2 regions of the Terrihabitans rhizophilus genome follow, and region 2 is predicted to be linked to the other one. Evidence: riboswitches for the same ligand, from Rfam matches in the RefSeq annotation. Region 2 holds a riboswitch; the other holds the start of a gene.
The links. Region 2 has a riboswitch for cobalamin ahead of SCD90_RS07055 (TonB-dependent receptor plug domain-containing protein). Riboswitches for the same ligand answer to the same signal wherever they lie in the genome.

Region 1 (5,890 bases), on a different contig from region 2:
CACCGCTTCCAGACCGGCGGCGTCGGCCAGCATGCGGTTGTGCGGATCGGACGAGAAGGCGCCCTCCACGAAGCCGTGCAGGCTTGCCACGGCCAATCCTTCCGAGCGGGCGAGGAACATGCCCGTGCCCGGCTCCTCGTAGCGCCATGTGGTGCCCGCGCCGGCATCCAGCAGGACGCTCGGCACGCACAGGTCGAAGCGCAGCCGCGCGATCTCGGTGATGTCCAGCATGGACACCGCGTCCGCGATCATGCCCCAGCGGTCCACGCCGGCTGCATGGAAATGGCGCCAGCGCGAATGATAGGGAATCTCGAGTTGCGGGTACTGCTCGCGGATCACGTCGGCGACGTAATCCGCCGCCTGATCCATCCGGTCGAGATCGAGCCTGAAATGGTTGAGCGTTCCGGCCTCACCGAGCGCCAGAAGAGCATGGCTCCGCTCGCGCACCGCGTCAGCTGTCTTGAGCCAAGCCACGGCCTCGGCAGGTTTGTTCAGATTTGCTGGCATCAGGCCTCGAGTTCACGGCCCTTTGCCTTCCGCAATTCATCGACGCCGGGCACCTGATCGGTGAAATAGCCCGCTGCTTTCTTCGCGTCCATCTCCACCTGCGCATCGGCGGGGATCAGGTCTTCGGGTATGGGCACCCGCTCCACCACCTCGATGCCGCTGCCCACGATGGGCGCGTGCTTCATGTTGCTCATCGAAACGAGGCGGTCGATGCGGCTGATGCCGAGCCAGTGCAGCACGTCCGGCATCAACTCCTGGAAGCGCATGTCCTGCACGCCGGCCACGCATTCCGTGCGCTGGAAATAGGCCTCCGCGCGGTCGCCGCCCTCCTGCCTTTTGCGCGCATTGTAGACGAGGAACTTCGTGACCTCGCCGAGTGCGCGGCCTTCCTTGCGGTTGTAGGAGATGACGCCGACGCCGCCGCGCTGCGCGGTCTCGATGCAGACCTCGATTCCGTGCGCCAGGTAGGGGCGGCAGGTGCAGATGTCCGAACCGAAAACGTCCGAGCCGTTGCACTCGTCGTGGATGCGGCAGGCGATCTTCGTTTCCGGCCTTCCGAGCTTCGCTGTGTCGCCGAACAGATAGATTGTGGTTCCGCCAATGGGCGGCAGGAAAAGCTGCAGGTCGGGCCGTGTCACCAGTTCGGGAAACATGCCCCCGGTGTGCTCGAAGAGGGCGCGGCGCATATCCGTCTCGACAATGCCGAAGCGGCGGGCGACGCCGGCGAGGTGCCAGACGGGCTCGATGGCAATCTTGGTCACGCGTGCATCGCCGTTCGCGCACAGCACGTCGCCATCCGGCACCAGGCGGCCGGCCGCGATGGCGGCGCAGATCTCCGGCATGTTGATGTGCGCCTTGGTGACCGCGATGGAGGGACGGATGTCCGCACCCGCCGCGATCTCCGCGCCGAAGCCCTGTCCGGGCATGTGTCCCCAGGGATCGAGCGAGACGATCTTGCCCGGCTCGCTCCATTGCGGGAACGGGCCGATGGGCTCCGCCGGCGCGGTGTTGGTGAGGTCCGGCCTGTGGCCGGCATCCAGCTGGCCCGCCGCCACGGCCAGCGCCCGGTACAGGGAATAGGCCCCGGAATGGGCGCCGATGGCGTTGCGCCCGGTGGCGTTGGGGGTCGCGATGACCGGGCCGCGGCCGGTCTGCGTAGCGGCGCCCCAGCTCAGGGCCTGCGGCTGCGTGCTGGGCGTGCCGGGATGCGAGGTGATGACGATAGGTTGGGGGAGGCGGCGCTCGTTGGAGCGGAGCTTTGCTTCAGGACTCATCTGGTACCCGCCGGGGCCGCAGCCCCACACTGCCAAAAACGAAGTGTGGGCCAGAAAAGCGAAGGGAAGAAGACCAAACTTCCAGCAGATTCAACGTGAAGCTGCACAGGAACTGGTCTCCGGGCCGGTGGTGCCGACCCGGAGTGTGGCGTCAGAGCGTCGCGCGAAGGCGCTTGGCGGCCGCCACCATGTTCTCCAGCGCCGGCTTCACCTCGTCCCATTTGCGGGTCTTGAGGCCGCAATCGGGATTGACCCAGATCTGGTCGGGCGACAGCCGCTCCCGCGCCTTCTCCAGCAGCGCCGTCATCTCGTCGGCGGACGGAACGCGCGGGGAGTGGATGTCGTAGATGCCCGGCCCGATCTCGTTGGGGTATTTGTAGTCGATGAAGGCGTCGAGCAGCTCCATCTGCGAGCGCGTGGTTTCGATGGAGATCACGTCGGCATCCATCGCCGCGATCGACGGCATGATGTCGTTGAACTCCGAGTAACACATATGGGTGTGGATCTGGGTGCCGGGCTTCACGCCCGACGCCGAGAGCCGGAACGACTGCACCGCCCAATCCAGATATGCGTCCCACTCGCCGCGGCGCAGCGGCAGGCCCTCGCGGATGGCCGGCTCGTCGATCTGGATGATGGCGATTCCGGCGCGCTCAAGGTCCACCACCTCGTCGCGGATGGCCAGCGCGATCTGGCGGCAGGTGTCGGCGCGCGGGATGTCGTCGCGGATGAAGGACCAGAACAGCATGGTGACGGGGCCGGTCAGCATGCCCTTCATGGGACGGCCGGTAAGGGACTGCGCGTAGCCCGACCACTCCACCGTCATCGGCTTCGGCCGCGAGACATCGCCGAAGATGATAGGCGGGCGCACATAGCGGGAGCCGAAGCTCTGCACCCAGCCATGCTGAGTGAAGGCGTAGCCCGAGAGCTGCTCGCCGAAATACTGCACCATGTCGTTGCGCTCGAACTCGCCATGGACCAGCACGTCCACGTCGATTACTTCCTGCCAGCGCACGGCCTCTTCGGTGGCCTTGCGCAGGAACGCCTTGTAGTCGGCGTCGGAGAGTTGGCCCTTGGTGTTCGCCGCGCGGGCCTTGCGGACTTCATCCGTCTGCGGGAACGAGCCGATTGTGGTGGTGGGGAATGCCGGCAGGCCGAACTCGGCACGCTGGATCGCGCGGCGCTCCGCGAATGGCGCGCGCTCGGCGTCCCCGGGCGTGACGGCGGCAAGGCGCGACTGCACCGCCGTGTCGTGGATCTTGGGCGAGATGCGGCGCGAGGCGGCGGCCAGCGACGAGGCTTCCAGCGCGTCCGCCACGGCGGAACGGCCGCTGTCGAGCGCGCGGCCGAGGATCGCCAGTTCCTCGATCTTCTGCACCGCGAAGGCCAGCCAGGACTTCACGTCCGGATCGAGCTTCGTCTCCTGCTCCAGATCGATGGGCACGTGGAGGAAGGAGCACGAGGCGGAGACGATGATGCCGTCCGCGCCGCGCGCATCGACCACCGGCTCCAGAAGGTCGAGCGTCTTCTCCAGATCGGCCCGCCACACATTGCGGCCGTCGATGACGCCGAGCGAGAGGGCAAGCTCCTTTGGTGCGGCGGCTAGCAATGTGTCGAGCTGCCCCGCGCCGCGCTTGAGATCGACATGCAGGCCGGCGACCGGGAGCGATACGGCGGTGGCGAGATTGTCGCCCAGATTGCCGAAATAGGTCGCAACAAGGATCTTCAGCGAGGGCACGGCCTTCGCCAATTCGGCATAGGCCGTCTTCAGCGCGGCGCGCTCGGGGTCGGTCAGGTCGAGCACGAGCACGGGCTCATCAATCTGCACCCAGTCGGCGCCCTCGGCGGCCAACTGGCGCAGCACCTCGGCATAGACCGGCAGGAGGCCCGGCAGCAGGGACAGCCTGGCGAAGCCGTGCTCACCGCTCTTGCCGAGCTTGAGGAACGTGACGGGACCGACCAGCACCGGGCGGGTGTGCACGCCCAGCGCCTTCGCCTCGCGGAACTCGCGGACAGCCTTGGAGGAGGCTAGCGCGAACTCCTGCCCGGGCGTGAACTCCGGCACGATGTAATGGTAGTTCGTGTCGAACCACTTGGTCATTTCCTGTGCCGGCAGGCCCTTGCCGCCATGGGAATGGCCGTGCTCGCACACCGTCGTGCCATGGGTGCCCCGCGCCATGGCGAAGTAGGTCTCGACAGGCACTTCGCCGCCGGTCCAGCCGTAGATCTTCGGCACGGCGCCGACCATCGCGGCGGTGTCGAGCACATGGTCGTAGAGCGAGAAATCGTTAGAGGGGATCGAGGTGGCCCCCAGCGCCTTCTGGCGCTGCCAGTTTGCGGCGCGCAGCCCCTGCGCCGTTTCGGCGAGTGCCTCCGGCGCTGTCTTGCCGGACCATGAGGCTTCGAGTGCGCTCTTCAGTTCGCGGCGCGGCCCGATGCGCGGAAAGCCAAGGCTGCTGACGGTAATCGACATTGTACCCACCCCAATCTGCTGTGGCGTGGGCATGGGATCGCGTGGCGCGGCGGGGCGGTCCGGCATGGATCGCCCGCGATGCGCAGAATACGCGATCCATCGTGCACCCCGCCGAGGACGTTCTATCTGGCCGGGGCAGGTCTCCTGGCTCGCGGGTCACGGCCCGTGGGTCCTGCCTTCCCGGTGCTTGCGCACCAGTGACGTGGATGGACCCGGGCTCGCCGCTCACAGTTGCGGGGGCAGCTCCGGCACCACACCGGATTCCCTCTTAGCCATGGACGAACGCCGCCCACGGAACCTCGACGGGTGCAGAGTGGCAGTTGGCTGCACATGAGTCAATAAGGATATGCAGATTTCTTTATGTAGAAAGCATGGGTGTAGTCATCCTCTGTGCCTCATCCTGAGCTTGTCGAAGGATGTCGAGTGCGTTCCAGCATCCTTCGACAAGCTCAGGATGAGGTGTCCCTGGTTGGGGCTGCAGTTGAAGTAGGGCTCTCTCGACCGTTTTTGGCGATCTTCCCCGGAACGTTACCGTCTGGTGGAGAGCCCCGTTCTATCCCCGCAGTCCACAGGCTGCTCCACGCGATGGACGCGCCATCTTGCCACCACATCTAGATCGCAGAACAGGTTGCCGCCCAAGCTGTTGTATCCCGGTGACATCGTGAATCTTCTGGGGATAGGTGCCTGTGAGTCCCGCAGTTAGGAGTCGCTAATCGTCTCGAATCGGAAGACGTTCAGGATCAGCCGAGCAGCCAGAACCGCTAAAGAGCGTGGATGTCTGCTCTCGTACACCTATATATGGGGTCTGCCGTGGGAATTAACGTCGATCTGGGCCGTGAGGGCTCTGCAACGCCGGTGCACGCCGTGAACACACCGAAGACCCCCCAGTCCGGCTCCGTGCCGACCTTCCACGTGATCCGCCGCAACGGCTCCGTGACGCCGTTCGACCAGTCCAAGATCGCCATCGCGGTCACCAAGGCCTTCCTCGCCGTCGAGGGCCAGCAGGCCGCCGGTTCGCGCCGCGTGCATGATTCCGTCGAGGCCGTCACCGAGCAGGTCGTCTCCGCGCTGACCCGCCGCGTCGATTCCGAGCGTGCGCTGCACATCGAGGACATCCAGGACCAGGTCGAGCTGGCGCTGATGCGCGGCGAGCACCAGAAGGTGGCCCGCGCCTATGTTCTCTACCGCGAGGAACGCGCCAAGGCGCGCCGCGAGGAGAAGGCCGCCGCCGTCGCGACTGCGCCCGCCGCGCCGTCGCTGCAGGTTCGCGCCCCCGACGGCACCCTGGCGCCGCTCGATGAGGTGCGCCTTAACGCCGTGGTCGCCGAGGCCGTGGCCGGGCTGGACGGCACCGCCGCCGAGCCGGTGCTCGCCGAGACCCGCCGCAACCTCTACAACGGCATCACGCAGGACGAGCTCGCGCTGGCGCTCATCATGTCGGCCCGCACGCTTGTCGAGCAGGAGCCGAACTACGCTTTCGTCTCCGCCCGCCTGCTGAACGACCGGCTGCGCCGCGAAGCCCTGACCTTCATCAACGGCCGCCCCACGCAGGCGACGCAGGCCGAGATGGCCGAAGGCTATGCCGAGTACTTCCAGGCCTATGTGAAGCGGGGCATCGAACTTGACCTGCTCGACACCG
Region 2 (5,890 bases):
TTCCGTTGCGCGGCCGCGTCCGCGTCAGAAGTTCACGCGCGCGCCGATGATGGCAGTGCGGCCAAGCGAGCCGTAGCCATAGACCTCCTCATATTCCTCATCGAGCAGGTTTTCGAGCCGGCCATAGATCTCGGCGTTCTCAGTGACCTTGTAGCCACCGCGAAGGTTGATCAGCACATAGTCTCCAAGGTCGACCCCGACGGGGTTGAAGAAGGCGTCGAAGATCGTATCCCGCTGGTCGCCATTGTAGACAACGCCAAGGTTCAGGTTCGCGCGGTTCTGGAGGAAGCTGTAGTTCACGTCGAGGCTGGCGATGTGCTCGGGCCGCCGCAGCAATTCCTCGCCCGTCGGGTTCTCGCCGTTGGTCCATGTATAGGCTGCCCGCAGCGTGACGTTCTCCATCAGGCTCGCCGAAACCGCCAGTTCAACGCCGTCCACCCGCGAGGTGCCCTCGAGGTTGTTTGATGTCTGGCCGCTGCCCTGGATCAGGTCCTCGATGCGCTGGTTGAAATAGGTGGCTTCCAGCAGCAGGCGGTTGTCGAGGAACGAGTGGTCCACGCCCACGTCCCAGCCGCGCGCCTTCTCCGGCTCCAGATCGGCATTGCCGTTATAGGTCGGGGTGCTGCCGTAGAGCTCGAACAGGGTCGGGTTCTTGATGCCGGTGCCATACGAGGCGCGGAGCTTGGTGCCGGTGGCTTCGAAGGTGTAGGCGCCGGTCAGGCGATAGGTGGTGTGGTCGCCGAACAGGTCGTTCTGATCGTGCCGCACGCTGCCGGTGAGGAACAGGTCGTCCCAGACACCGAGCTGGTACTGGCCGACAAGGCCGGTCTGCGAGATGGAGCGGTCGAAGCTCGAGAACGAGCTGTCGGTCGTCGCCTCGTCCTCCTCATGCTCGGCCGCGAAGGTCGCCTTGTGCGAGAGGTCGGGCAGCGCGTCGGAGCGGTAGGAGAAGCTGGTCTGGTAATCCAGCTTGGTCTTGTCGCCCACGTTCTCGTAGGTCGGATCGCCTGCAGACAGAAAACGGGTTTCGAGATGCGAGCGGCTGGCGCCGAGGATGTGCTCCCAACGGCCGTCCATCAGGTCCAGCTTGGCCTGTGCCCGGCCGAAGAACTGCTTGCCGTCGACGCCGGCATCGCTGTCGAACGGGCCGTTGCCGAAATCGTCATCCGACTCTCCTTCGAAGTCGGTGCCGCGCCCCACGAAGTCGAAGCGCAGATTGTCGAGCGCCTGAAAGCCGAACTTCGCGAAGGCGGTGCCGTTCTCGTAGCCGTCCTTCTCGCTGAAGCCGCGCCATTCCGATGCGGTGGAGAAGCCATCGGTGCGAAGGCCCTGGGCGCTGACGAGGAAGTCGAACCGTCCTTCCTTGCCGCTTATGGACGCGCCGCCTGCGGCCGTGTTGCGGGTGCCGCCTTCCGCGAACGCGGACAGACGGGGTTTGCCCTCGCCGCGCCGGGTGATGATGTTGATGACACCGCCCACAGCGTCCGAGCCGTAGAGGGCGCTCTGGGGGCCGCGCAGCACCTCGATGCGCTCGATGTCCTGCACCAGGAGGTTGGCGAAGTCGTATTCGCTGTCGGCCGAAGGATCGTTCAGTTCCACGCCGTCGAGCAGGACAAGCGTCTGATTGCCCTCTGAGCCACGGATGCGGACCTGCGTCTTCGCGCCGAGCACGCCGCCGCGGTTCACGGCAACGCCGGGAACGCTTCGCAAGGCGTCGGAGACGAGCCGCACCTGCCGCTGTTCCAGCTCCTCGCGGGTGATGACGGTGACGGCGCTGCCCACCGCCTTCGCCGGCGTCGGCGTGCGGTTGGCCGTGACCACGATCTCCTCGAGATCGGCGGAGACAGTGTCTCCATTCACGACCGGCGTGGTCTGCGCGTGAGCGGTGGTGAGCGTGGCGCACAGCGCGACGGAGGACAGGAGGAAAGCGCGGAACATGAACAAGCCCTGGGCGGAACGCCGAAATGGTGCATCACCCGCGAGCGCCATCCCTCGCGCCCGCTGCCCACGGGCAGACCGGCACTTCAGGACAACCCACCGGCACACCCCGTCCGATGCTTTCGCGCATGACCATGCGTGACGGCAGGTCTCCTGGCTCACGGGTGTCTTCCCGCGCCGCCTTCCCGGATCTCTCCAGTGGCATGTGGCGCGGGACCGCCGTTTACAGTTGCGGGGGCAGCCGCGGCGTTGGGGCAAGCCCCGCACCGCGTTCCCTTTTGATCCTCCTGCGAGGAACCGTCAGCCATGCTCATCCCGCAGATCGCGCCGCATTGCAAAGGGGGCGCGGGCTCATCACCTTGAGAAATCACCGTTTTATGGCTGTCCGGTCACGCTTCTTGGCTGTTGTTGCCTTTTTGCGATAGACCGGGCGCCCGAGGCGGGTCATCCCGCATCGTATCCGCGCCGAGGTAATCCCATGTCCACACGCGAAGAACGCCGCGCCGCTCTCGACGAGCTTGCGAAGACGCGCGTCATCATCCTCGACGGGGCGATGGGCACGGTGATCCAGGGCTACAAGCTTCAGGAAAAGGACTTCCGGGCCGAGCGCTTCCTGGACCATCCGGTGGACCTTCAGGGCAATAACGACCTGCTGACCCTGACGCGGCCGGACGTCATCAAGGCCATCCACCGGCAATATCTCGAAGCCGGAGCGGACATCCTCGAGACCAACACCTTCAACTCCACCACCATCTCGCAGGCCGAGTACAAGCTGGAGCACATCGCGGCCGAGCTGAACCGCGAAGGTGCCCGCTTGGCACGCGAGGCGGCTGATGAGATGGAAGAGGAAACCGGCACCCCGCGCTTCGTGGCCGGGGCGCTGGGTCCGACCAGCCGCACGGCCTCCATCTCGCCGGACGTCAACAATCCCGGCTTCCGCAATGTGTCGTTCGACGAGCTGCGCCTTGCCTACAAGGAAGCCACGCACGCGCTGATCGAGGGCGGCGTCGACATCATCCTCGTGGAGACGATCTTCGACACCCTCAACGCCAAGGCCGCGCTGTTCGGCGTGCAGGAAGTGTTCGACGAGGTGGGCTTCGAACTGCCGATCATGATCTCGGGCACCATCACCGACCTTTCGGGCCGCACCCTGTCCGGGCAGACGACGGAAGCCTTCTGGAATTCCATCCGACATGTGAACCCGTTCAGCGTGGGGCTGAACTGCGCGTTCGGGGCCGAGCAGATGCGCCCCTATGTGGCGGAGCTTTCGCGCGTGGCGGACACGCTCGTCTCGTCCTACCCGAATGCCGGCCTGCCCAACGAGTTCGGCGAGTATGACGAGCAGCCGGAGACCACCGGCGAGCATCTCCATGAATGGAGCCATTCCGGCCTCGTCAACATCGTGGGCGGCTGCTGCGGCACCACTCCGTCGCACATCCGGGCCATCGCCAAGCGCGTCCACGGACTGCCGCCGCGCGAGGTGCCGAAAATCGAGCGCAGGATGCGCCTGTCCGGACTTGAACCCTTCGAGGCCCGCTCGTGAACGACGTCTCCACCGCCAGCTTCATCAATATCGGTGAGCGCACCAACGTCACCGGTTCGGCCCGCTTCAAGAAGCTGATCCTGAACGGCGATTACGACGCCGCGCTCGCCGTTGCCCGCCAGCAGGTGGAGAGCGGGGCGCAGGTCATCGACATCAACATGGACGAGGGCATGCTGGACAGCGAGGCCGCCATGGTCCGCTTCCTGAACCTCGTCGCGTCCGAGCCCGACATCAGCCGCATCCCCGTGATGATCGACAGTTCCAAGTGGAACGTCATCGAGGCCGGGCTCAAATGCGTCCAGGGCAAGTCCATCGTCAATTCCATCAGCCTCAAGGAGGGCGAGGAGCCCTTCCTGCGGCAGGCGCGCCTCATCATGCGCTACGGCGCGGCGGTGGTGGTGATGGCGTTCGACGAGCAGGGCCAGGCCGACACCGCCGACCGTAAGTTCGAGATCTGCGAGCGCTCCTACAAGCTGCTGACGGAGCGCATCGGCTTTCCGCCGGAAGACATCATCTTCGACCCCAACATCTTCGCCGTGGCGACGGGCATCGAGGAGCACAACAATTACGCCGTCGAGTTCTTCGAAGGCACGCGGCGCATCCGCCAGAACCTGCCGCACGCTCATGTCTCGGGCGGCGTGTCGAACGTGTCGTTCTCGTTCCGCGGCAACGAACCGCTGCGCGCGGCCATCCATTCCTGCTTCCTGTACCACGCCATCCGCGCGGGCATGGACATGGGCATCGTCAATGCCGGCCAGCTGACGCCCTACGAGGACATCCCCGCCGATCTGCGCGAGCGCGTCGAGGACGTGCTGCTGAACCGGCGCGATGACGCCACCGACCGGCTGCTGGAAGTGGCCGGCGACTTCAAGGCCGGAGCGGCCGCCGAAGTGGACATGAGCTGGCGCGAGCAGCCGGTGCGTGACCGCCTCGTCCACGCATTGGTCAACGGCATTACCGAGTTCATCGACGCCGACACCGAGGAAGCGCGCCAGATGTCCTCGCGTCCTCTCGACGTCATCGAGGGGCCGCTGATGGACGGCATGAACGTGGTCGGAGACCTGTTCGGCTCCGGCAAGATGTTCCTGCCGCAGGTGGTGAAGAGCGCCCGCGTGATGAAGAAGTCGGTGGGCTACCTGCTGCCCTTCATCGAGGAAGAGAAGCTGATCTCCGGCAACACGCAGCAGACCGCCGGCAAGATCCTGATGGCGACGGTGAAGGGCGATGTCCACGACATCGGCAAGAACATCGTCGGCGTCGTTCTGCAGTGCAACAATTACGAGGTGGTGGACCTCGGCGTCATGGTGCCGGCGGCCAAGATCCTGGACGCTGCCGTGACCGAGAAGGTCGACGTGATCGGCCTCTCCGGCCTGATCACGCCGAGCCTCGACGAGATGGCCTATGTCGCGGCCGAGATGCAGCGCAAGGGCATGACCATGCCGCTCTTGATCGGCGGCGCGACGACGAGCCGGGTGCACACCGCCGTCAAGATCGAGCCGAACTACGGCAAGGGCGTCATCTACGTTCCCGACGCCAGCCGCGCCGTGGGCGTGGTGGGGCAGTTGCTCGGCGAGAAGACGGGCGTCGACTACATCAAGGGCGTGCAGGACGAATATCGCGGCATCCGTGAGAAGCACGGACGCGGCAAGAGGTCGGGCCCGCGCCAGACCATCGCCGGTGCGCGCGCCAACAAAGCCAAGATTGACTGGACCCAGTACCAGCCGCCGCGCCCGAAGTTCCTCGGCATTCGGGCGCTGAACGGCTACGACCTCGGTGAACTCGCGCAATATGTGGACTGGGGTCCGTTCTTCGCGACATGGGAACTGGCCGGCAGTTTCCCGCAGATCCTCGACGACGCGATCGTCGGGGAGGCGGCGCGGTCGGTCTATGCCGATGCGCAGGCCATGTTGAAGCGCATCGTGCTGGAGCGCCGGCTGAAAGCGCGCGCCGTGCTGGGCTTCTGGCCGGCAAACAGCGTGGGCGATGACGACATCGAGGTCTATGCCGACGACAGCCGCAGCACGGTGATCGCCACGATCCACACGCTGCGCCAGCAGATGCTGCGCGACAACGACCGCGCGAATTTCGCGCTGGCCGACTTCATCGCGCCGAAGTCGAGCGGCAAGGCCGATTACATCGGCGCCTTCGCGGTGAACGCGGGCGTCGGCCTCGACGACATCGTGGCGCGCTTCGACGCGCAGAAGGACGACTACAACTCCATCATGGCCAAGGCGCTGGCCGACCGCTTGGCGGAGGCCTTCGCCGAGCGGCTGCATCAGCGCGTGCGTCAGGAGTTCTGGGGCTATGCGCCGGATGAGAGCCTCGGCAACGAGGAGCTTATCGCCGAGAAATATCAGGGCATCCGCCCGGCGCCGGGCTATCCGGCCTGCCCGGACCATACCGAGAAGA

Region 1: another riboswitch for cobalamin. It lies ahead of metE (5-methyltetrahydropteroyltriglutamate--homocysteine S-methyltransferase); the one in region 2 lies ahead of SCD90_RS07055 (TonB-dependent receptor plug domain-containing protein).

Annotation. Positions count from the first base shown of each region.
Region 1 covers NZ_JAXAFJ010000001.1:665,203-671,092, reverse strand. Annotated here, with positions in the region: gene SCD90_RS02960 (URC4/urg3 family protein) at 1-507, opposite strand, end outside; gene SCD90_RS02955 (GTP cyclohydrolase II) at 507-1,781, opposite strand; gene metE (5-methyltetrahydropteroyltriglutamate--homocysteine S-methyltransferase) at 1,933-4,251, opposite strand; cobalamin riboswitch at 4,369-4,568, opposite strand; gene SCD90_RS02945 (ribonucleoside-diphosphate reductase subunit alpha) at 5,050-5,890, shown strand, end outside.
Region 2 covers NZ_JAXAFJ010000003.1:148,699-154,588, forward strand. Annotated here, with positions in the region: gene SCD90_RS07055 (TonB-dependent receptor plug domain-containing protein) at 25-1,938, opposite strand; cobalamin riboswitch at 2,065-2,255, opposite strand; partial or broken gene metH (methionine synthase) at 2,417-5,890, shown strand, end outside.